DNA from 4 places in the Luteibacter sp. NPDC104163 genome. Region 4 is predicted to be linked to each of the others. Evidence: predicted binding sites of a transcription regulator. Region 4 holds the regulator's gene; each other region holds the start of a gene.
The links. Region 4 encodes FliA, which starts transcription of late flagellar genes. Its sites were predicted from a motif close to TAAAGTTTNNCNNNCNNNGGCCGATAA; they were not measured.
Positions count from the first base shown of each region.

Region 1: ACZ6YI_RS15115 (HD-GYP domain-containing protein) is a predicted target of FliA. The motif match lies at 1,862-1,888, and genes of this name have one in related genera.
Region 2: ACZ6YI_RS06280 (GGDEF domain-containing protein) is a predicted target of FliA. The motif match lies at 2,640-2,666, and genes of this name have one in related genera.
Region 3: ACZ6YI_RS18510 (GGDEF domain-containing protein) is a predicted target of FliA. The motif match lies at 2,456-2,482, and genes of this name have one in related genera.

Region 1 is NZ_JBVJMK010000012.1:81,842-86,962, reverse strand. It holds gene hutU (urocanate hydratase) at 1-1,065, shown strand, start outside; gene msrA (peptide-methionine (S)-S-oxide reductase MsrA) at 1,120-1,794, opposite strand; gene ACZ6YI_RS15115 (HD-GYP domain-containing protein) at 1,935-3,182, shown strand; gene ACZ6YI_RS15110 (putative bifunctional diguanylate cyclase/phosphodiesterase) at 3,179-4,432, shown strand; gene coaE (dephospho-CoA kinase) at 4,549-5,121, opposite strand, start outside.
Region 2 is NZ_JBVJMK010000003.1:309,878-314,998, forward strand. It holds gene serA (phosphoglycerate dehydrogenase) at 1-1,047, shown strand, start outside; gene ACZ6YI_RS06280 (GGDEF domain-containing protein) at 1,139-2,593, opposite strand; gene ACZ6YI_RS06285 (EF-hand domain-containing protein) at 2,734-3,051, shown strand; gene ACZ6YI_RS06290 (linear amide C-N hydrolase) at 3,070-4,134, opposite strand; tRNA gene ACZ6YI_RS06295 (tRNA-Pro) at 4,288-4,364, opposite strand; gene ACZ6YI_RS06300 (MerR family transcriptional regulator) at 4,412-4,768, opposite strand; gene ihfA (integration host factor subunit alpha) at 4,749-5,048, opposite strand; gene pheT (phenylalanine--tRNA ligase subunit beta) at 5,050-5,121, opposite strand, start outside.
Region 3 is NZ_JBVJMK010000019.1:49,137-54,257, forward strand. It holds gene ACZ6YI_RS18505 (vWA domain-containing protein) at 1-867, opposite strand, end outside; gene ACZ6YI_RS18510 (GGDEF domain-containing protein) at 924-2,420, opposite strand; gene ACZ6YI_RS18515 (hypothetical protein) at 2,609-3,349, shown strand; gene ACZ6YI_RS18520 (DUF427 domain-containing protein) at 3,487-3,864, shown strand; gene egtB (ergothioneine biosynthesis protein EgtB) at 3,884-5,121, shown strand, end outside.
Region 4 is NZ_JBVJMK010000001.1:278,389-283,509, forward strand. It holds gene ACZ6YI_RS01165 (chemotaxis protein CheA) at 1-508, opposite strand, end outside; gene ACZ6YI_RS01170 (protein phosphatase CheZ) at 516-1,157, opposite strand; gene cheY (chemotaxis response regulator CheY) at 1,167-1,568, opposite strand; gene ACZ6YI_RS01180 (RNA polymerase sigma factor FliA) at 1,599-2,330, opposite strand; gene ACZ6YI_RS01185 (MinD/ParA family protein) at 2,327-3,202, opposite strand; gene flhF (flagellar biosynthesis protein FlhF) at 3,272-4,618, opposite strand; gene flhA (flagellar biosynthesis protein FlhA) at 4,719-5,121, opposite strand, start outside.

The sequences.
Region 1 (5,121 bases), on a different contig from region 4:
ATCGATTTCCGCCTGAAGACGCGCTACGTCGACGAGCAGGCGACGGACCTGGACGACGCGCTGGCGCGCATCGAGCGTTATACGAAGGAAGGCCGTGCCGTCTCCGTCGCGCTGCTGGGCAACGCCGCCGATGTACTGCCGGAACTCGTCCGCCGTGGCGTGCGCCCGGATGCCGTGACCGACCAGACCAGCGCGCACGATCCGGTGAACGGCTACCTGCCCGAAGGCTGGACGGTCGAGGAATGGTTCGAGCGCCGCAAGAGCGACCCGACTGGCACCGCGAAAGCGGCGAAGGCATCCATGCGCCGCCACGTCGAAGCCATGCTCGCGTTCCACGAGCAGGGCGTCCCGACCTTCGATTACGGCAACAACATCCGCCAGATGGCAAAGGACGAGGGCCTTGCTGAGGCGTTCGCCTTCCCCGGCTTCGTGCCCGCGTTCGTCCGCCCGCTGTTTTGCCGCGGCATCGGTCCGTTCCGCTGGGTCGCGCTTTCGGGCGACCCCGAGGACATCTACAAGACCGATGCGAAGGTGAAGGAGATCATCGCCGATGATCCGCACCTGCACCGCTGGCTGGACATGGCCCGCGAGCGCATCAGCTTCCAGGGCCTGCCGGCACGCATCTGCTGGGTCGGCCTGGGCCTGCGCCACAAGCTCGGCCTGGCGTTCAACGAGATGGTCCGTAACGGCGAGCTGAAGGCGCCCGTGGTGATCGGCCGCGACCACCTGGATTCCGGTTCCGTCGCCAGCCCGAACCGCGAAACCGAGGCCATGCGCGACGGCAGCGACGCGGTCAGCGACTGGCCGCTGCTCAACGCCATGCTCAACGTCGCCGGTGGCGCCACCTGGGTCAGCCTGCACCACGGCGGTGGCGTGGGCATGGGTTACAGCCAGCACAGCGGCGTGGTGATCGTCTGCGACGGTAGCGCCGAAGCCGACAAGCGCATCGCCCGCGTGCTCTGGAACGACCCGGGCACCGGCGTCATGCGCCACGCCGATGCGGGTTATGAAGACGCCATCGCCTGCGCGAAGGAGCAGGGCCTCGACCTGCCGATGATCGGCTGAGCCCTCGCATCCGTTGTGGGAGCGCGCAAGCGCGCTCCCACAACGTCCGACGGCTTAGCGGCCGTTAGCCCAGCCCGGCGTGTACATGTCGGGATAGATCCGCGCGAGGGCCAGCACCTTCGGCCGGTCGTTGATGGCGATGTACATGGCATCGGGGTTCAGGTGCATGTAGTCCTGGTGCTCGTCCTCGGCCTGCCAGAAGCCCTTCAGCGGAACGACCTGGGTCACGATCGGGTCCGTGAAAGCGTGGGCCGCGCCAAGCTGGGCGACGTACGCCTTCGCCAGCTTCTCCTGCTCGGGCGTGGCGTAGAAGACCGCCGAGCGGTACTGGGTGCCGCGGTCCGGGCCCTGGCGGTTCAGCGTGGTCGGGTCCATGGCCACGGAGAAAAACACCTGCAACAGCTGCCCGTAGGTGACCTGGGCCGGGTCATAGACCACGCGGACCGACTCGGCATGGCCGGTGTCGCCGTCGCTGACGTCGTCGTAATTGGCATGAGCGGCGTCACCACCGGTATAGCCGGCGCGCACGCTCTTCACGCCCTTCACGTGCTGGAAGACCCCCTCGACGCCCCAGAAGCATCCGCCGGCGAAGACCGCCGTGGCCTCGCCCGGGGCCTTCGCGGCATCCACGGTGGGCGCGGGCAGCTTGAGCCCCTCATCGCGGGCGGCGGCCGCGGAGCAGGCGGTGAGGGCGGCGAGGACGAGCGGGAGCAGGACAGGGCGGCGCATGGCGGTTCTCCGGCGGGATACAAGCCAATAGACCGGCACCGGCATGGTTTTATTACGCCGGTACCCCTACAGTACGCCGCCCGCTGGCCGATACATACCGAACGGCATGGGGATTCCCCGCGAGAAGGAGGCAAGGGAAGGTGGCGTACGACCTGGTAGAGCGACGTGTGTTCGTGTCCGATCTGCAGATCGGCATGTTCGTCAGTCGCCTGGATTGTGAATGGTCGGATACCCCGTTTCCGTTGCAGGGGGTGCCGATCACCTCCCGCGAGGATATCGACACCCTCGCGAAGTTCTGCAAATACGTGTTCGTGGATACCCAGCGCCAGGTGGTGCCCTCCCGGCTCGCCCCGGCTTCGGTCGTGAAGCCCGCTGCGGCGCCCGCCCGGCCGGCTCGTCCCGTGCTGAACACCCGGCTGATCACGCAGCACGCCTATACCGATACCGCATCGTTCGAGGACGAGATGCCGCGCGCCCGCGAGGCGTTCGAGACGGTTTCGAAGTTCGCCGAGCAGATCGTCGCCGACATCCACGCCGGCAGGCCGATCGACGCCAGCTCGCTCGACGAGGCGGTGCGGCCCATGGTCGCGAGCGTCCTGCGTAGTGGCGATGCGTTCTTCTGGATCGAAAGCCTGCGCCGCCACGATAGCTACACCTTCCAGCACGCCGTCGGCTGCAGCACGCTGGCGGCGAGTTTCGGCCGGCACATGGGCTTCAACGGCGAGGCCATCGTGAGCCTCGCCGCCGGTGCCCTGCTCATGGACGTGGGCAAGGCCCAGTTGCCCCGGGAACTGCTCGAACGCAACGGGCCGCTGAACGACATGGAATGGGACATTGCCCGCCACCACGTGGAAGAGGGCGGCGCGATCCTGGATGCGGCCGGCGTCACCGACCAGGAAGTCCGCGACATGGTGCTGACCCACCACGAGCGCTTCGACGGCACGGGCTATCCCGAAGGCCTGGCGGGTACCGAGATTCCGCTGGCCGGGCGCATGGCCGCCATCATCGACACCTACCACGCCATGTGCACGCCGCGGCCGTACCGGCCAGCGGTGTCGCAGCACCTGGCGCTTCGACAGCTCTACCAGGGCCGCGAACGGGAATTCCAGGGCGAGCTGGTCGAACAGTTCCAGGCCTGCCTGGGTGTTTACCCCACCGGCTCGCTGGTGGAGCTCAACACGGGCGAGGTCGCCGTCGTCATGGTGCAGAACCAGTCGCGCCGGCTGCAGCCACGGGTCGCCATCCTCACCGGCTCCGACAAGGTCCAGCTGGATGACTTCCGCATCATCGACCTGATGCGCCAGTCCGAGGGCGTGCATCGCGAAATCCAGCGCACGCTGCCGGCGGGTGCCTACGACATCGACCCCGTGGAGTACTTCCTGGCATGAGCGAGCGCGCCCACCTGCTGCCCGCCGTGCAGAGCCGCCTGGATCGCGCCCGCCAGGAACCGGGCCTGTGTGCCCTGCTCGTGGTGCGCCTGCGCGGCATGCGCGAAGCGCAGTTGCGCTACGGCTATGAATTCGGCGACGAGGTGATGCTGGCCGCGCGCGAGCGGATCGTCGCCGTGATGCGTCACGTCGACATGGTGTACCTCGCCGGTGACGACAGTTTCGTCGTGTTGCTGCCCACCATCCGCAACCGTACCCATGCATTGCTGGCCGCCACGCGCCTCGTCGGTGCCTTCGACGAAGTCCCGCTGATGCACGGCGACCGCAACTGGCACGGCCGCGCGGTCGTCGGCGTCGCGTTGTGCCCGGATCACGGTACCGACGCCGAATTGCTGTTCCGCCGCGCGGAGCTGGCCCACGACGAGGCCTTGCGCATCGGCGAGCCATTCGCGATGTACAAGCCGGAATCGACCCCGGTCGAAATCCTTTACGGCGAACTGCGCGACGACATCGCGGCCAACAAGCTCGATGTGATGTTCCAGCCGCTGTACGACCTGCGCCGGGGCAAGGTGGTGAGCGTGGAGTCGCTGGCGCGCTGGACCACCTCGGCCTTCGGGGCGGTGCCTCCGTCGGATTTCGTGCCCTTTGCCGAGCGTAGCGACCTGATCGTGCCGCTCACCCGCTGGAGCCTCAACGCCTCGCTGCGCCATGCGGCCGCGTTGCACCGTGGTGGCGCGCCGCTCGATGTCGCCATCAATCTTTCGCCGCGCGTGTTCGCCGAGCACGGCTTCGCGGAGCAGCTGCTTGGTGCGCTGGAGATCTGGGGCGTACCGGCCGATTCGGTGATCGTCGAGATCACCGAGACGGCGCTGCTCACCGATCTGGACATGAGCGTCCGCGTGCTACGCCGGTTGCGCGATTGCGGCGTCCGCGTAGCGATCGATGACTTCGGTACCGGCTACGCGTCGTTCGCCTACCTGCGCCATTTCCCGGCCACCGAGCTGAAGATCGACCGCAGCTTCGTCGATGGCATGCTGGCCGACCCGCGGACCGAGCAGGTCGTGCGCGCCATGATCGAAGTGGCCCACCGGCTCGGCCTGGAAGCCGTCGCCGAAGGCGTCGAGAATGCGGAAACCCTGCGCCGCCTCGATGAGATGAACTGCGACATCGCGCAGGGCTACCACATCGGCCACCCGACGCTGGCCGAGACATTCGTGGCCGAGCGGCTCGCGGCTAGCAGCGCCGCCTGAGGCACCACCCATCGCGCGCAAGCGCGCTCCCACAAACGCGCCGCACCTGTGGGAGCGCGCTCGCGCGCGATGGGGCTAGCACGAGCCGTGTGGGAGCGCGCTTGCGCGCGATAGCTCTAGCGACTGAGCTCGAGATACCGCGCGTGCAACCGCTCAATCTGCCCGGCAAGGGCTTCGACACCGCCATCATTCACGATCACATCATCCGCGATCGCCAGCCGCGCCTCGCGCGTGGCCTGCGCGGCGATCATCTTCTTCGCCAACGCCTCGTCGACGCCGTCACGCTTGATGAGCCGCGCGATACGCACTGCTTCCGGCGCATCGACCACCAGGATCCGGTCCACCCACGCGTAATGCGCATGGTTCTCCACCAGCAGGGGAATGGAAAGCATGCAGTACGGCCCGCGATCGGCGGCGACCGCATCACGCAGCCAGGTGCGGATCCGCGGATGCAGGATACCTTCGAGCGTTGTCCGCGCCGACGGATCGGCGAACACCCGCTGGCGCATCGCCGCCCGGTCGAGGCGGCCTTCCACGTCCAGTGCATCGGCACCAAACACGCGGGCCACATCGGCCAGCGCCTCCGAACCCGGTTCGACCACGGCGCGCGCCGCCACGTCAGCGTCGTAAGCGCGCACACCCAGCGCCTCGAAGCCGCGCTCCACCGCGCTCTTGCCCGCGGCCACGCC
Region 2 (5,121 bases), on a different contig from region 4:
CACCTGACCGCCGAGGTACTGGCCGAGGCACGCCGGCTGATCGCCGTGGGCTGCTTCTGCATCGGCACCAACCAGGTCGACACGGCCGAGGCCGAGCGGCTCGGCGTGCCGGTGTTCAACGCACCCTATTCCAATACGCGCAGCGTGGCCGAGCTGGTGATCGCCGAGGCGATCATGTTGATGCGCCGCATCCCCGAGAAGAACGCGCAGTGCCATCGCGGCGGCTGGTCGAAGTCCGCCGCCGGCAGCTTTGAAGTGCGCGACAAGGTGCTGGGCATCGTCGGTTACGGCCACATCGGCACGCAGGTCGGCGTCCTCGCCGAATCGCTGGGCATGCGGGTGATCTTCCACGATGTCGAGGCGAAGCTTTCGCTGGGCAACGCCCGCCCCGCGTCGAACCTGGAGGACCTGCTCGAGCGCGCTGACGTCGTGACGCTGCACGTGCCGGAAACCCCGCAGACGAAGCTGATGATCGGCGCGGCCGAGATCGGCCGGATGCGCCCGGGCAGCATGCTGATCAACGCCTCGCGCGGCACGGTCGTCGACATCGACGCGCTCGCCGCCGCGCTGCATTCGAAGCACCTGGCCGGCGCAGCCATCGATGTCTTCCCGGTTGAACCCAAGGGCAACGACGATCCGTTCGTCTCACCGCTGGTCGGCATGGATAACGTGATCCTGACCCCGCACGTCGGTGGCAGCACCGGTGAAGCCCAGGAGAACATCGGTATCGAGGTGGCCTCCAAGCTGGTGCGCTACAGCGACAACGGCAGCACGCTCTCGGCGGTGAATTTCCCCGAGGTCTCGCTCCCCGGCCACGCGACCAGCCGCCGCCTGCTGCACATCCACCGCAATATCCCCGGCGTGCTCTCGCGGGTGAACGACGTCTTCTCGCGTGCCGCCGTCAATATCGACGGCCAGTACCTGCAGACGTCGGGACAGGTGGGTTACGTGGTGATCGATGTGACCACGACGGAAGAGCATGCGGCGGCGTTGCGCAACGAGCTTGCCGCGATCGATGGCACGCTTAGGGCACGCGCGTTGTATTGAAGTCATCCGCGCTCTGGCATCGCGCGCAAGCGCGCTCCCACAGGGCCGTGCCTGCTGTTGTGGGAGCGCGCTTGCGCGCGATCGCGGTGCGTCAGCCTTCGGCGACGACGCGGTGGCGGCCGCGTTCCTTGGCCTTGTAGAGGCGGCTGTCGGCGACGCCGATGAACGGCAGCACGGCATCGTGTTCACCCGGCACCAGCGTGTTCACGCCGGCGCTCAGGGTCAGGCGCTTGCCCGGGCCCACGCCGGCATGCGGGATCAGTGCCTTGTCGATGAGATCCAGGCAACGCCAGGCCATGGCCATGGCCGCGGCCTCGTCGGTGTTCGGGAGCAGTAGCACGAACTCCTCGCCACCGAACCGGCACAACAGGTCGTCGGTGTTCCGCACGCCGCCGGCCAGTGCCTTCGCCACGCGCTTCAGGCATTCATCGCCTTCGAGATGGCCGTAGTGGTCGTTGTACTGCTTGAAGAAATCGATATCGAGGACCACCACGGACAGTGGATGCCGCGCCTGGCGCGCATCGCGCCAGCGGGTTTCCATCACTGCGTCGAAGCGACGGCGGTTGGCGACCCCGGTCAGGCCGTCCTTGAAGGAAAGCTCTTCCAGCTCGCGTTGCATGTCGAGCAGCTTTTCTTCCGTGCGCTTGCGTTCGCTGATATCGAACATGAAGCCGATCAGCGCATTCGGGGTACCGTCTTCATTGCGAACCACGTGGACCACATCGCGGATCCAGACGAATTCACCGTCCTTCCGCAACGCCCGGTAGTCCGCTTCGTGATCGATGCCCGCCTGCGATTGCGATACGCAGAAGTTGAACACCCACTCGCGATCCTCGGGGTGCATGCGGTCAGCCCAGTCCTGGACGGTCTGCCAGGACTGCGGCGACCAGCCGAGCAGCTCTTCGATCTGCGGGCCGATGTAGGCGAAGCGCAGGGTCGCCCAGTCGATCTTCCACGGGATGGCGCGTGTGGATTCAAGCAGCGTTTTATAAACGCTGATGTCTTCGGCAAGGATGGCGTCGTCGATGCTCATGGTCGTTTCCGGCGGCGCGGCAAGGTCTTCTTCAAGGGCAACGCCTTCGAGTGGCAACCCTGCGAATAGTTCAAGGATGGAGAGGGTCGCCTCCGGCGCTTCCACCAGTGCAGTGCTCCCATCGGGCACCTGGATGTAGATACGCGGTGCCCCACCCTTCGCCCCGCGCACATGTTCCATCAGCCACATGACGCTTTCCGGGATACTGCGCCGCAGGGTGTCGTGATCGTAGCGGTCGCGCATGCCCGATGGGGCAAGGTAGACCTGCTTGATGATGCTGGGCACCTCGAGGCCGCGCAGGGCTTCCTGGCAGGGTGTCGGGTGGTAAACGCCCGCGGGGTCGACCCGGCCGACAAGGGTCACCGCGTGGCCGGGGCCCGCCCAGCCGCCTTCGGGGGCCTCGCCGAGGGCGAGATCCAGGAGTGCCGGATCGATCTGCTTGTGACTGGCCACCCTGGCCTTGGCCTGCGCGAGCGCTTCACGCGCCCGCTGCCGTGCTTCCGTTCCAGACATCGGTAACCCCCATGGCCCCCGGGCCATGTTCTTATGCGTCCTCCTAGTATCGGCCAGAACCGTGTCAGCTTGAGAACGTCGTCACACTTCGCTGAGCCACGGAGTGGTACCGGTAGGCACCTGCCCCCAGGAGATCGTGCATGGCTTCCCGGATGATCCGACTCGCGGCCATGGCCGCCCTCTGCACCCTCCCGGTGCTGGCCGTGGCCCAGACGGGCCTGGGCTCAGCCGCGACCTACGCCTCCAAGCAGCTACACCAGAAGTTCCTGAAGGCCGACAAGGACAAGGACGGGTTCCTGACGAAGGAAGAGGCCGAGGCGGGGAACATGCCCGAGACGGCCAAGAACTTCGACAAGATCGATACCACCGGACGCGGCAAGGTCTCCGAAAAGGAGATCCAGACCTACCTGCTCCAGCAGGCCGGGACGAAGGCGGCGAAGCCACCCGGGGGCATGTGAGCCCGGGGCCGGCCGGCCTTAGTGCAGGCCGGCGAAGCGGAACGGCTGGGCGGTAACGAAGCTGGCCGAGACCTCGCCGGCGAAGGTGTGCCGTTGGTCCGCACCCAGGTCGAGTTTGCGCACCGGCGCGCCCGCCGCGAAATCGATCTTCTTCAGGTCGACCCAGAAGGTGTTGGGCGTAACCGCTGACTCGAACAGGTAGAGCCGGCGCTTATGGTCGAACACGCTGCGCCACCGCGTCGATGAGATATTCGGCTGGTCGGGCGTGGTAATGCCCAAGGGCACCGAGACATTGCGGATCACGGAAAAGACGCTCGCCAGCGCCAGATCGGGGTCGTCGCTTTTCGGGATGGCATTTACGTAGAACGACGCGCGGGCGAAGCGATCCGCCGAGCGGTTCGTCCCCGGCAGCATGACCGTGCCGCCGATCCCTTCCCAATAGGTATTCAGCGCCAGCTGCTCGTCGAAGGTCGGCGAGTTGGTCATGACCTGGTATTTGCGATCGTGGTGGATGACCTGTTTGCCGCCGATGTATTCGACGATGGCGCTATCGCCCGTTGCGTCTGACATCGAAAGGTGCAGCGTCGCAAGGCGCGGCTCACCGGGGACTTCATCGGTGACGACCACGAAAGGCTCTTTTTCCAGCGCTTTTACCGCCTCGTCCACCGTGGCGTAATGGTCGAGGACGTATTGCGCCCACAGCGCAATGCTTAGCGTGTGGTCGCCCTTCTTCGGTTTCGGGTAGCTGGACTCAACCAGCCACAGCACATTCGCCATCAGGCCTTTTTCGTTCGCGCCATCGGTCGTGGATACGTCATAACCGGTCGCGATGACGCTACCGTACTTCGACGTCCACGCCACCGACCCCGGGCCAGCTTCGCCAACGCGTTTCATGCCACGCGGGAAGATCCACAGGTTCGTGCCGACATCGACCTTCCAGTCCATCGACCGTGCGGTGATGACGTCGTCGTTGTTGCCGAGGTAGACCACGCGTGTGCAGGCGTCCGTGGCCATGGGCGCGGCGCATAACGCCATGAGCAGCGCGCACACGCCGTGCAGCGTGTTTCGTTTAGGTCTGATCATTGCGAAGCTCCGACGAAGTAGCCCTCCCCTGCCAGCGGGAGCATACGCCCGCTGTGGCACGGAACCATTAGGAAGTTTTACTTACCGTAGACCGCTCATGCGGATTCGCACAAACGAAAAAAGGCGCCCCAATGGGACGCCTTTTCGAATAATTGGTCGGGGTGGCGAGATTCGAACTCGCGACCACTACACCCCCAGCGTAGTGCGCTACCAGGCTGCGCTACACCCCGACGAGCTAACGATTGTAGCAGCAACGCCCTGCCCTGCGGAAGCAGGATCAGCGGCGCAGCAGCGTAAGTACTTCTTCCAGTTCCAGGCGGACCTGGCGCACGATCTGGTGCGACATGCTGGCTTCCATGCGGGCCTGGGGGCCCTCAAGGCGGGCGCGGGCGCCCGTGATGGTGAAGCCTTCGTCGTACAGCAACGAGCGGATCTGGCGGATCATGAGCACGTCGTGCCGCTGGTAGTAACGGCGGTTGCCACGGCGCTTGACGGGCTTGAGGGCCGGGAACTCCTGCTCCCAATAGCGCAGCACGTGCGGTTTGACGCCACACAGCTCGCTGACCTCACCAATGGTGAAGTAGCGCTTCGCCGGGATGGCGGGGAGTTCGGTGTTATTCCCTGGATCCAGCATAGCCCTCGACTCTTACCTTGAGTTTCTGGCCAGGACGGAAGGTGACTACCCGCCGGGCCGAGATGGGGATTTCTTCGCCGGTCTTGGGATTACGACCGGGCCGCTGATTCTTCTGTCGCAGGTCGAAGTTGCCAAAACCCGACAATTTCACCTGTTCGCCTCGCTCCAGGGCTTCACGGACCACTTCGAAATAAGCGTCCACGAATTCCTTGGCCTCACGCTTGTTGAGGCCTACGTCGAGGAAAAGCCGCTCGGCCATTTCCGCCTTGGTCAGCGCCATCTTATCCTCGCAATCTCGCCTTGCATGTCTGCTCCAATGCTTTCACCGCGTCTGCCACGCAAGCGTCGGCATC
Region 3 (5,121 bases), on a different contig from region 4:
CGAGATGCGGTCCTGTGCGCGCAGCTTCGGCACGATCTGCTTCAGCGAGGCCTTGAGCAGGGGCAGTTTGTCAGGCGAGTTCATGGAGCCCGACACATCGACGAGGAACACGAGGTTGGCCGCGGGGATCTCGCTCGCCGGCACGCGGTAACCCTGGATGCCGACCAGCAGCAGCTGGCGGTCCGCGTCCCACGGCGACGGCGCGAACTCGGTCGTCACGCTGAAGGGACGCGAACGATCCTTCGGCGCGGCGTACCCATAGTTGAAATAGTTGATGAACTCCTCGCTGCGCACGGCATCGGCCGGCGGCAGCTGGCCTTCGTTCAACATATGGCGCACGTTGGTGTACGAGCCGGTGTCCACGTCGATGCTGAAGGTGGACACCGGGTCGGTCGCGGCCAGGTGCACCGGGTTGTCGTCACGATGCGCGTAGCGGCTGGTGTCGACGTCCTGCATGGGAAGCATCGCGACCCGGTAGGCAGGCTGCATCGCCACCTGCGGGGCCGGCGCGCTGCGTTTCGCCGCGAGATCGGCGGGTGGCGCGGGCGGCGCGGGCGGCGCCGGCGGAGCGGGAAGGGTGGCTTCCTGTGCGGCATAGCCTTGCATCGCGCCAGCCGCGGCGGGTGCGGCGACCGCCTTCTGCTGCGCGATCGGTCGGCCCGCGGGCACAGGCATGGGCATGGGCAACGGCGCCGGAGCCGGAGCGTAGCCGTACCCGATGGGCTGCGCATCAGTGCAGTTCACGCCTGCTTCGGGGACCGGCGCATAACCGACATGCCGGGCCTGCGGCGGCTCGGCTCCGGCAGCGCCCGCCGCGGCGACCAGGCCGGTGAAGAGCAGGGAGAGGGAAACGCGGATCGTGTTCATCGTGCATGGCCTCCTTGGGGTCATGACGATGAAACGTGGCTCCCTGGCAAACGGGGTTAACCGGCGCGCGCGGAGGGTTCCTGGCGGACCTCGCCCAGGCTGCCCGTGCGGTTCCTGCCGCTGTGCTTGGCCCGGTACAGCGCGCGGTCCGCGGCATTCAGCAGTTCCAGCGGGCCGCCCACGGTGCTCGGCTGGATCGCCGCGACACCTACGGTAATCGTGAGCACCCCGAACGGGCTGCGTGGGTGCACGATGGCCTGGGCTTCGACATGGGCGCGGAGGTCCTCGGCGAGCACCATGGCTTCCGCCAGGCGGGTACCGGGCGCCACCACGGCGAACTCCTCGCCGCCGAAGCGGGCCAGGAAATCGCCCGCACGCAGGCCGCGGGCCATCATCGTCGCCGCGAGCGCACGCAGGCAGTCGTCGCCGGCGAGGTGGCCGTAGCGGTCGTTGTATTCCTTGAAGTAATCGACATCGATCATCAGCAGCGCGATCGGCTCACGCTGGCCGGGGCGGTGCCATTCACGCAACAGGCGTTCATCCAGCGCGCGGCGGTTGGCCAGCCCGGTCAGGCTATCGACGAACACCAGGCCTTCGAGCTCGTCACGGCTGCGCGAGAGACGGAACTCTTCTTCCACCAGGTCCACCTGGGCCAGCGTGCCGCGCAGGCCGATACCGATGACCGCGGCGATCGCACCGGTGATGCCGAGCGACGGATACCCCGGGATCACCATCAGCCCGAAGCCGAGTACGCTCATCGCCAGGAAGGTCGGGCTGGCACTCTGCACGAACCGCACGAGGTAGACCGGCGGATGCCAGTGGCGCTGCGGCTTGCGTGAAAGCGTGGTGACGCACAGGGCGAGGAACGGGATATCGAGCAGGGCATCCCACGGCGAGTCGCCAAAATCGGGGTGGCCGCCCAGCGCGACGTAATGGTTGTAGAAGTAGCCGGAGATCGCGTAGCAGACGAAGAACGCCATGACCGCGCGGAAGAAATAGTGGTCATCCGCGCGATCGGTCGCGAGGAAGCGCAACAGCGCGGCGACCGCCAGGCAAAGGTTCTCGAAGTCGAGCATGTGCGCGACATCCACCGCCTGCTGCGGGCCCATCGCCCCTTCCACCGAGACGATGGAAAAGGTGCGCACGTAGAACAGCACGCCCAGGAGCGCCGCGAGGACCAGGTCGATCGACCGGGCCCACTTCTTGCGGGCGGCCACGGGCGCCGACGAGACGGCCACCAGCACCGGCAGCACGTACAGGATGTAGAAAAACATGCTGTCGCCGGGCGCCGGATTGGAGTTATCCATCACGTAGTTCTGCCGGGCGGACAACGACATGCCGACGGTCCACAGCACCAGGCTGGCCAGCAGCAGCCACCAGCGCGGATCCCGTGGCTCGCCCGAGCGGTGCCAGGCCAGCACGGTGCTGGACATCGCGGCCACCGCCACGGCGAAGAAAAAGCCGTACGAGATCGCCATGCCGCCAGCCGGGGTCAGCACCAGCGCGATCACGTGGACCGCGAGGATGGCCACCGCGGCAATGACGAGTTTCATGGCGCGCTTTTCCCCCTGCTTGCAACGCTATGGTCATATCGGCCGGCTCGACTGGAAGTTGAGCCTTGGCGTCAATATCTTACGTACGCTTTCTCGACAAATGTGAAGATGGTGCATGCGGGCTTGCCCCGTCACGCCAGCGCGACCATGCCCCGGCCACCCTCGGCCGGCACACAAGGATCCTTCCCGTGACCATGAAACGCCTGGTGCTCGCCCTGATCGGCGCCTGCCTTCCCGCTGCCCACGCCGCCGATCGTTTCGCCGGCGACGCCATGCCGCGCAATGGCGGCCCCGTGCTGTACCGCGAGATCCATTACGTGGATGGCCCGCGCCAGGTGGTCAGCTACCAATGCCCCGATGGGACGCCGTTCGCCCGGAAGCTGCTGCAGGCGGGCAGCGACCTCGCGCGCCCTGACATGACCTACGAGGACGCCCGTGAAGGCTTCCACGAAAGCGTGCGGGCCGTGGGCGACCGCCTGGAGATCCGGGTAAAGCGCCCGGGTGCCGATGAAGAGACCCGCACCATCGACGTGCCGAAGGGCGCCGTGATCGATGCCGGCTTCGACCCGTACATCCGCGCCCACTGGGACGCGCTGGATGTCGGTGTCTCGGTGCCGTACCTCGTCGCCAGCCGGTTCCGCTTCTACGACGTGAAGATCATGGGCGGGAAGGTGGCCCAGGGCCAGCGGCACCTGGCCATGAAACTGGATGCCTGGTATTCGTTCGCCGCCCCGACCATCGGGATGACCTATGGCGCGGACGATCGGCGGATCCTGCGTTACGAGGGGAAGGGCACCGTGCGCAACGCGAACGGCAAGAGTTCGGACGTGCGGATCGACTTCCCGGTGGCGGGCAGGGCCACGGGCCTGCCTTCGAGCACGCTCGATGACGTGCTGAAGGCGCCACTTGCGGGAAAGTGCGCCAGCTGACCGGCAGGACGCATGAATGTCCAATCCTGCCATCTGTGCCTGCGAGACATTTCACCTTTTCCAGCCTGTTGGCTTGGCTTGGGCGGCGGCGGGTCCCACGATCTCCTGTCTGCAAGCCCGCAACGTAGGAGAGTGGCATGTCCTCCCGTCCCGTCAGGATCCCCGGCCCCGACCATCCGATCACGATAAGCCCGGCGAAGGGCCGCGTCGTGGTCCGCTTTGGCGACCAGGTCATCGCCGACACGCGTAATGCGCTGAGCCTGAAAGAGGCCAGCTACCCCGCCGTGTTGTACATCCCGCGTGGCGACGCGGACATGGCCTTGCTGCGTCGCACGGAGCACACCACGTGGTGCCCGTACAAGGGCGAGGCCTCCTATTACAGCCTGCCTGGCAACAGCGAGGCGGCGATCAACGCGATCTGGACGTATGAAACGCCCAGTGAGTCGGTGGCGCCCATCGCAAGCCATCTTGCTTTCTACCCCGACCGCGTGACGATCGAGCACACGCCCGACTGAGCCGCCGGAGCCCCATCCCATGCAAGCCATCCTCGAAAACCAGGCCGCGGGTTGCGCCGCGGCCTCCACGAATGCTGCGGCCGCGCCGGCGCTGACCCTCGCAGAACGCTTCGATGCCGTGCGTGCACGCACCGAGGCCCTGGTCGCCGCACTGGGCGCCGAGGACATGCAGGTGCAGTCCATGCCGGATGCGAGCCCGGCCAAGTGGCACCTCGCCCACACGACATGGTTCTTCGAAACCTTCCTGCTGGGACCCAACCTCCCGGGCTATTCGGTGTTCGATGCCACGTATGGCTACCTCTTCAACTCGTACTACGAGACGGTGGGCCCGCGTCACCCGCGACCCACGCGTGGCCTCGTGACCCGCCCGGGAATCGACGGCGTCCGTGCGTACCGGCACCACGTGGACGCACACATGCGCGAGCTGATCGCCATGGGGCTGGATGCCGAGCGCGAAGCACTCCTGCGGCTAGGCCTCGCCCATGAAGAACAGCACCAGGAACTGCTCGTGATGGACGTGCAGCACCTGTTCGCGCAGTCGCCGCTGAAGCCTGCGTTCGATCCGGCATGGCCGGCGATGCCCGCCGGTCCGGCGGGGCGCTACCGGCATGTCGCCGGCGGCCCGGTCCGCATCGGTGCCGCCGATGAGCCGTTCGCGTTCGACAACGAGGGCCCGCGGCATACGGTGTGGCTGGAACCGTTCCAGATCTCCGACCGCCTTGTGACCAACGGCCAGTGGCTCGCCTTCATGGCGCTGGGTGGCTACCGCCGCGCGGAACTTTGGCTCTCCGATGGCTGGGCGCAGTGCCAGGCGGAAGGCTGGGAGGCGCCGCAGTACTGGCAGCGCGAAGGCGAGACGTGGTTCCACATGACGCCGGGTGGCTGGACGCCGGTGGACCCCGACGCCGCGGTCGTCCATGTCAGCTATTACGAGGCCGATGCCTATGCGCGCTGGACCGGCGCGCGCCTGCCTACCGAAGCCGAGTGGGAGCATGCGGTGCGCACGCGGCCAGACCTGGAGCAGGTTTACGACAGCGCGTGGCAATGGACCGCGAGTGCGTACACGGCGTACCCCGGGTTCCGTGCCGCGGACGACGCCGTCGGCGAATACAACGGCAAGTTCATGAGTGGGCAGATGGTGTTGCGCGGTGGCGCGTCCGTCACGCCTCCCGGCCATTCGCGGCCGTCGTATCGCAACTTCTACCGCCCGGGCCAGCGCTGGATGTTCGCGGGCCTGCGCCTCGCCCGCGACCTGGC
Region 4 (5,121 bases):
CGAGCAGCGCTTCGAACTCATCTTCGATCGGGTCGTACGGTTTGGCGGGCGGCGCCGCGACGGCGGGTGCCGCCTTCGGCGCAGTGACCGGCACGGCGAGCGCGACGGGCGCCGCCGATGCGGCGCGGCCCGGGATGACCAGGCGATCGAGCAGCGAACGCGGCGCAGGCTCGGCCTGCACGCCGGCATCCGCCGCACGCATCATGTCGTTGAGCAGGTCGAGCGACTCCAGCAACGCGTCCATCAGGCCCGCGTTGAGCACGATCGCGCCATTGCGCGCTTCGTTCAGGAGATCTTCCGCGCGGTGGCAGAGTTCCACCATGGCGTTGAGGCCAAGGAAGCCCGCACCGCCCTTTACGGTATGGAACGCGCGGAACACCGCGTTCAGGAGCTCGCTGTCTTCCGGAGAGGCTTCGAGATCCACGAGCTGTTCGCCCAGGGTCTCGAGCAGTTCGCGCGCCTCGATCAGGAAGACGTTGAGCAGCTCGTTGTCCAGCTCCACGCTCATGGCGGACTCAGAAGCCAAATTCGCTGAGGAGGCGATCCACTTCGTCCTGGCTGACCTTGTCGGCGGCCGGCGTATGGGCGCCCGCGAGCGAACCGGTGAGGCGCACCAGTTCCACGAGCGACGATTCCACCTTGGCCATGAACGACTCCACCTGGGCGACGCGCTGGCCGGAGAGATCCTGCCAGGACTGTGCCTCGACCATCTCGCCGAGCCCGATATCGCAGCTCTGCGCGAAATCGCCGACGCGAACGGCGAGCGACGTGGCGTTGGCGGTGAAGGCGGGATCGGCCTGGTCGAGCACCAGCAGCTCGTCGGCCTGCTTCGCCAGCGACTGTGCCTGCGGGCGCAGCTTTTCGCTGAAATCCAGCGTGCGGTGCGCGGCCTGCGAGCTCATCTCGAGCACATCGCGCAGGTGCTTGCGCGCATCGCTCATGGTGCCGGGCACGCCATCGCCCGAGATATCCGAGGCAAGGCGGCGCGCCGATTCGTGCAGGTCACGGGCGAGGTGGCCCAGCGCCAGGAACAGGTGCTGCTCGCGGCTGCGGATCAGCTTGTCCAGCGCCTGCTCGAAAGCCACGCTGTCATCGGCGTCGAGCAGCTCGCGCAGTTCGGGTGCCACGTCCTGGCCCGCGGAAATCATCGTATTCATGTCAGTCCCTTAGCCCGCTGCCGCGGCGAGTCGTTCGAAGATCTTGTCGAGCTTTTCCTTCAGCGTCACCGCGGTGAACGGCTTCACGACGTAACCATTCACGCCGCTCTGCGCGGCCGCGATGATCTGGTCGCGGTTGTTCTCGGCGGTGACCATGAGCACCGGCAGGGATTTCAGGTTGGCATCCGCACGGATGGCACGGAGCAGGTCGATGCCGGTCATGTTCGGCATGTTCCAGTCGGTGACCACCAGGTCGATCGGCTGCGAGCGCAGGAGCGCCAGCGCCGCGTTGCCGTCTTCCGCTTCCTGGATCAGCGTGTTGGTAAAGCCCAACTCCACCAGGAGGTTACGGACGATGCGCCGCATGGTGGAGAAATCGTCCACCACGAGGATTTTCATGTTCTTGTCCAAAGCGTTCTCCGCCTTACTGCCGCGTATTTCTTAGTGTTTGTCTTTCCAACCCGACATGCGTGCCCGGAGACGGATCAGCGCCTGGCCATGGATCTGGCAGACACGTGATTCGCTTACTCCCAACACCGCACCGATTTCCTTCAGGTTGAGTTCTTCATCGTAGTACAGCGACATCACCAGCTTTTCGCGCTCGGGCAGCCCGTCGATCGATTCGGCCAGCGCATGGCGCATGCCGTCCTGCTCGAACAGGCCATCCGGGCCCGTGGCGTCCGGGTCGGCCACGTCGATCGCGGAGCCTTCGTCGCCTTCGGGCGCCGTGAGGCTCAGCAACCGCGCGCTCGCCGCGTCGGCCAGGATCTGGTTGTATTCCATGGCGTCGATGCCAAGACGCTTCATCACTTCCACGTCGTCGGCGTCGCCACCCGTTTCGTTCTCGATCTGCCTTGTAACTTCCGCCACCTCGCGCAATTTCCTGTGGACGCTGCGCGGGGTCCAGTCCGTCTTGCGCAGTTCATCCAGCATGGCGCCACGAATGCGGATGCCCGCATAGGTTTCGAAGCTGGCCGCGCGAGTCGGCGAATAATTCCTTGCCGCCTCGAGCAAGCCGATCATCCCGGCTTGCATGAGGTCGTTCGCATCGACGCTGGGTGGCAGGCGGCCCATCAGGTGATAGGCGATCCGGCGCACCAGCGGCGCGTGCGTTTTCACCAGTTGATCGGCCGGAACCTTAGTAATTTCAAGGTATTCGCTCGCGACGCTCACAACGGCAGCCCTCCCCCCACGTGTTCACGCCCGGCAAAAAAGCCGATGCGACCCTGACCACGGGGTTCGGGTTCACCCCATGTATCGACCGACCTGGCCAAATTCTTGAATCCCACCGCCGAGCGGCTGCTCGGCCACGCATCGACCACCGCCGACTGGCGACGGATCGCCTGGCGCAGGTACTCGTCGTGGGGGACCATGCCCATGAAATCGAGGGAGACATCCAGGAACCGGTTGGTCACCCGCGAAAGCTTTTCGAACAGCTGGCGCCCTTCCTGCGCATGGCGGACCATGTTGGCCACGATGCGGAAGCGGTTCACCGCGAACTCGCGCGACAGGACCTTGATCAGCGCGTAGGCGTCCGTCAGCGAGGCCGGCTCGTCGCAGACCACGACCACCACTTCGTCCGAGGCGGCGGCGAACATCGACACGCTGTCGGAAATGCCGGCGGCGGTATCGACGATCAGGTATTCGGGGGCCAGCGGGTATTCGTCGAACGCGCGGATGACCGCGGCGTGCTCGATGTTGGGCAGCTGCGCCATGCGCCGGGTGCCCGACGTGGCGGGAATCACCTTCAGGCCATGCGCCGCCTCGAGGATCAGGTCCTCGATGGCGCACGCGCCTTCGAGCATGTGCCCGAGGTGGCGGGTCGGCTGGAGGCCCAGCAGCACGTCGATGTTGGCCATGCCAAGGTCGGCATCGAGCAGGAGGACGTCACGGCCGCCCATGGCGAGGGCCATGCCGAGGTTCACGGCCACCGTGGTCTTGCCGACGCCGCCCTTGCCGCCCGCGATCGCGATGCTGCGCGTGGGCCGGCGGTCGGCGAGCCAGTTGAGTCCGGCGGCCTGCGAGTTGTCGACGTGTGTGGTCATGAAGGAATTCACTGCCGGTGAAGAAGTTGCGGATGCGGTTGCCAAAGTCACGTTCGTCAGAATGTGCGATCAGGCCATGGCCGGGGTGGACGACGCGAAGCCGAAGCGATCGGCAAGTATGGCGTCATCCGGCTCGTCGTTGCGCTGCTTGAGCATCTGGGCTGCCAGGCAGACCAGTTTGCGCGCGTCGGCGGAGGCGATGTCCTCGGGCACGCGCTGTCCATCCGTGGTGTAGTCCAGCGGCATTCCGTGCCGGATAAGGGCCGAGAGCGCGCCGCCGAGCAGCGGCGTCTCGTCGAGTTTGGTAAGGATGGCGCTCTGCGGCTTCAGCGGAGCGTAAGCGCGCATGGCGTTGTCGATGGCCTGGGCCTGCGCATTCGCGGCGACGACCAGGCACACGCGCACATCGGCCATGGCGCGCAGCGTTTCGAACTGCTGCTGCAGCTTCGGATCGTTGCCGGCGAGGCCGGCGGTATCGATCAGCACCGTGTGCTTGCCGCGCAGCTGCAGCAACACGTTGCGCAGGCTCTGCGCATCGTGCGCGTTGTACACGCGCACGCCGAGCAGGCGGCCGTAATGTTCCAGCTGCGCACCGGCGCCGATGCGGTACTGGTCGGCACTGATCAGCGCCACGTTGGAAGCGCCATGGCGCAGGACCGCGCGCGCCGCCAGCTTGGCAATGCTCGTGGTCTTGCCGACGCCGGTGGTGCCGACGAAGGCGGTGATGCCGCCGCCGACGGTGTCAAAGTTGCGGCCGCTGGTGCGGATGTTGCGCGAAAGAATGCCCAGCGGCAGGTAACGCGCCTGCTCGGCCGTCATGTTCTCGGGCAGCTCGGCGCACAGGGCGCGGGCGACGTCGCCGTCGATACCCAGGCGGGTCATCTCGCGGAGCACGCGGGCGTGCAGCGGCTGCTGGCGATCCTTCTGGTTCCAGGCCAGCGCGGAGAGCTGCACTTCCAGCATCTCGCGCAGGTTGTTGATCTCGGCGCGCATGCCGTTCACCGCGGTGTCGTTCTGCGGCGCGGTCACCGTGGCGGCGCGTACGACGTCGGCGACGCTGGCGGCCAGCGCGGCGGAGGACTGGCGCTGCGGCGCATTCGGTGCGGCCGGAGCCGAACGGGCGGCGCGTTCGACGGCGGCGGCCGTCGCCGCACGGGCCTGGTCGACGCGCGCCATGCGCTCGGCTTCGCGGTTATCGCGGGTGGCACGGATCGTCTCGGCCTTCTCTTCCGCCGGCGGCTCGAACGCAAAGCCGGCTTCGCGCACCAGCGCTTCGTCGTAGTCGAGCGCGGCGATGATCTCGATGCCGTCATCCAGCCGACGCGTGGACAGGATCACGGCGTCCGGACCCTGCTCATCACGCACCTGGCGCATGGCCTGGCGCATGTCGGGAGCAACGAATCGTTTGATTTTCATGCGTTCGATCCTGTCTTCGTCGATCGGCGCCCCGCTTGCCTGCGGCGCCACCTTGTTCTGTCACGTCCGCCGGGGCAAATCCCCGCGCGGTGTCTCATTCCTATCGTCCCAGGGCCGTCACCAGCTTGACGCGGCGGTTGTCCGGAACCTCGTTGTACGCAAGTACATGCAGGTTTTGGGCCACATGCCGCGTGAAACGCGAAAGCCATGGACGAAGTGCCGGCGAGACCAGCAACACGGCCGGTTCGCCCGCCGCTTCCTGGCGGCGAGCGGCGTCCGCGACGTTCTTCTGCAGACGATCTGCCAGGCCCGGCTCGACCGCCGCGCCGGCGGGACCACCGCCCTGGAGCGACTGGAGCAGGATCTGTTCGAGTTCCGGTGCCAAAGTAATGACGGGCACCTCGGTGCCGAGGCCGGCGATTTCCTGGACGATCTGGCGACCCAGGCCGACACGCACGGCGGCGGCGAGCACGCCCGGGTCCTGGCTCTGCCCCGCGTTCTCC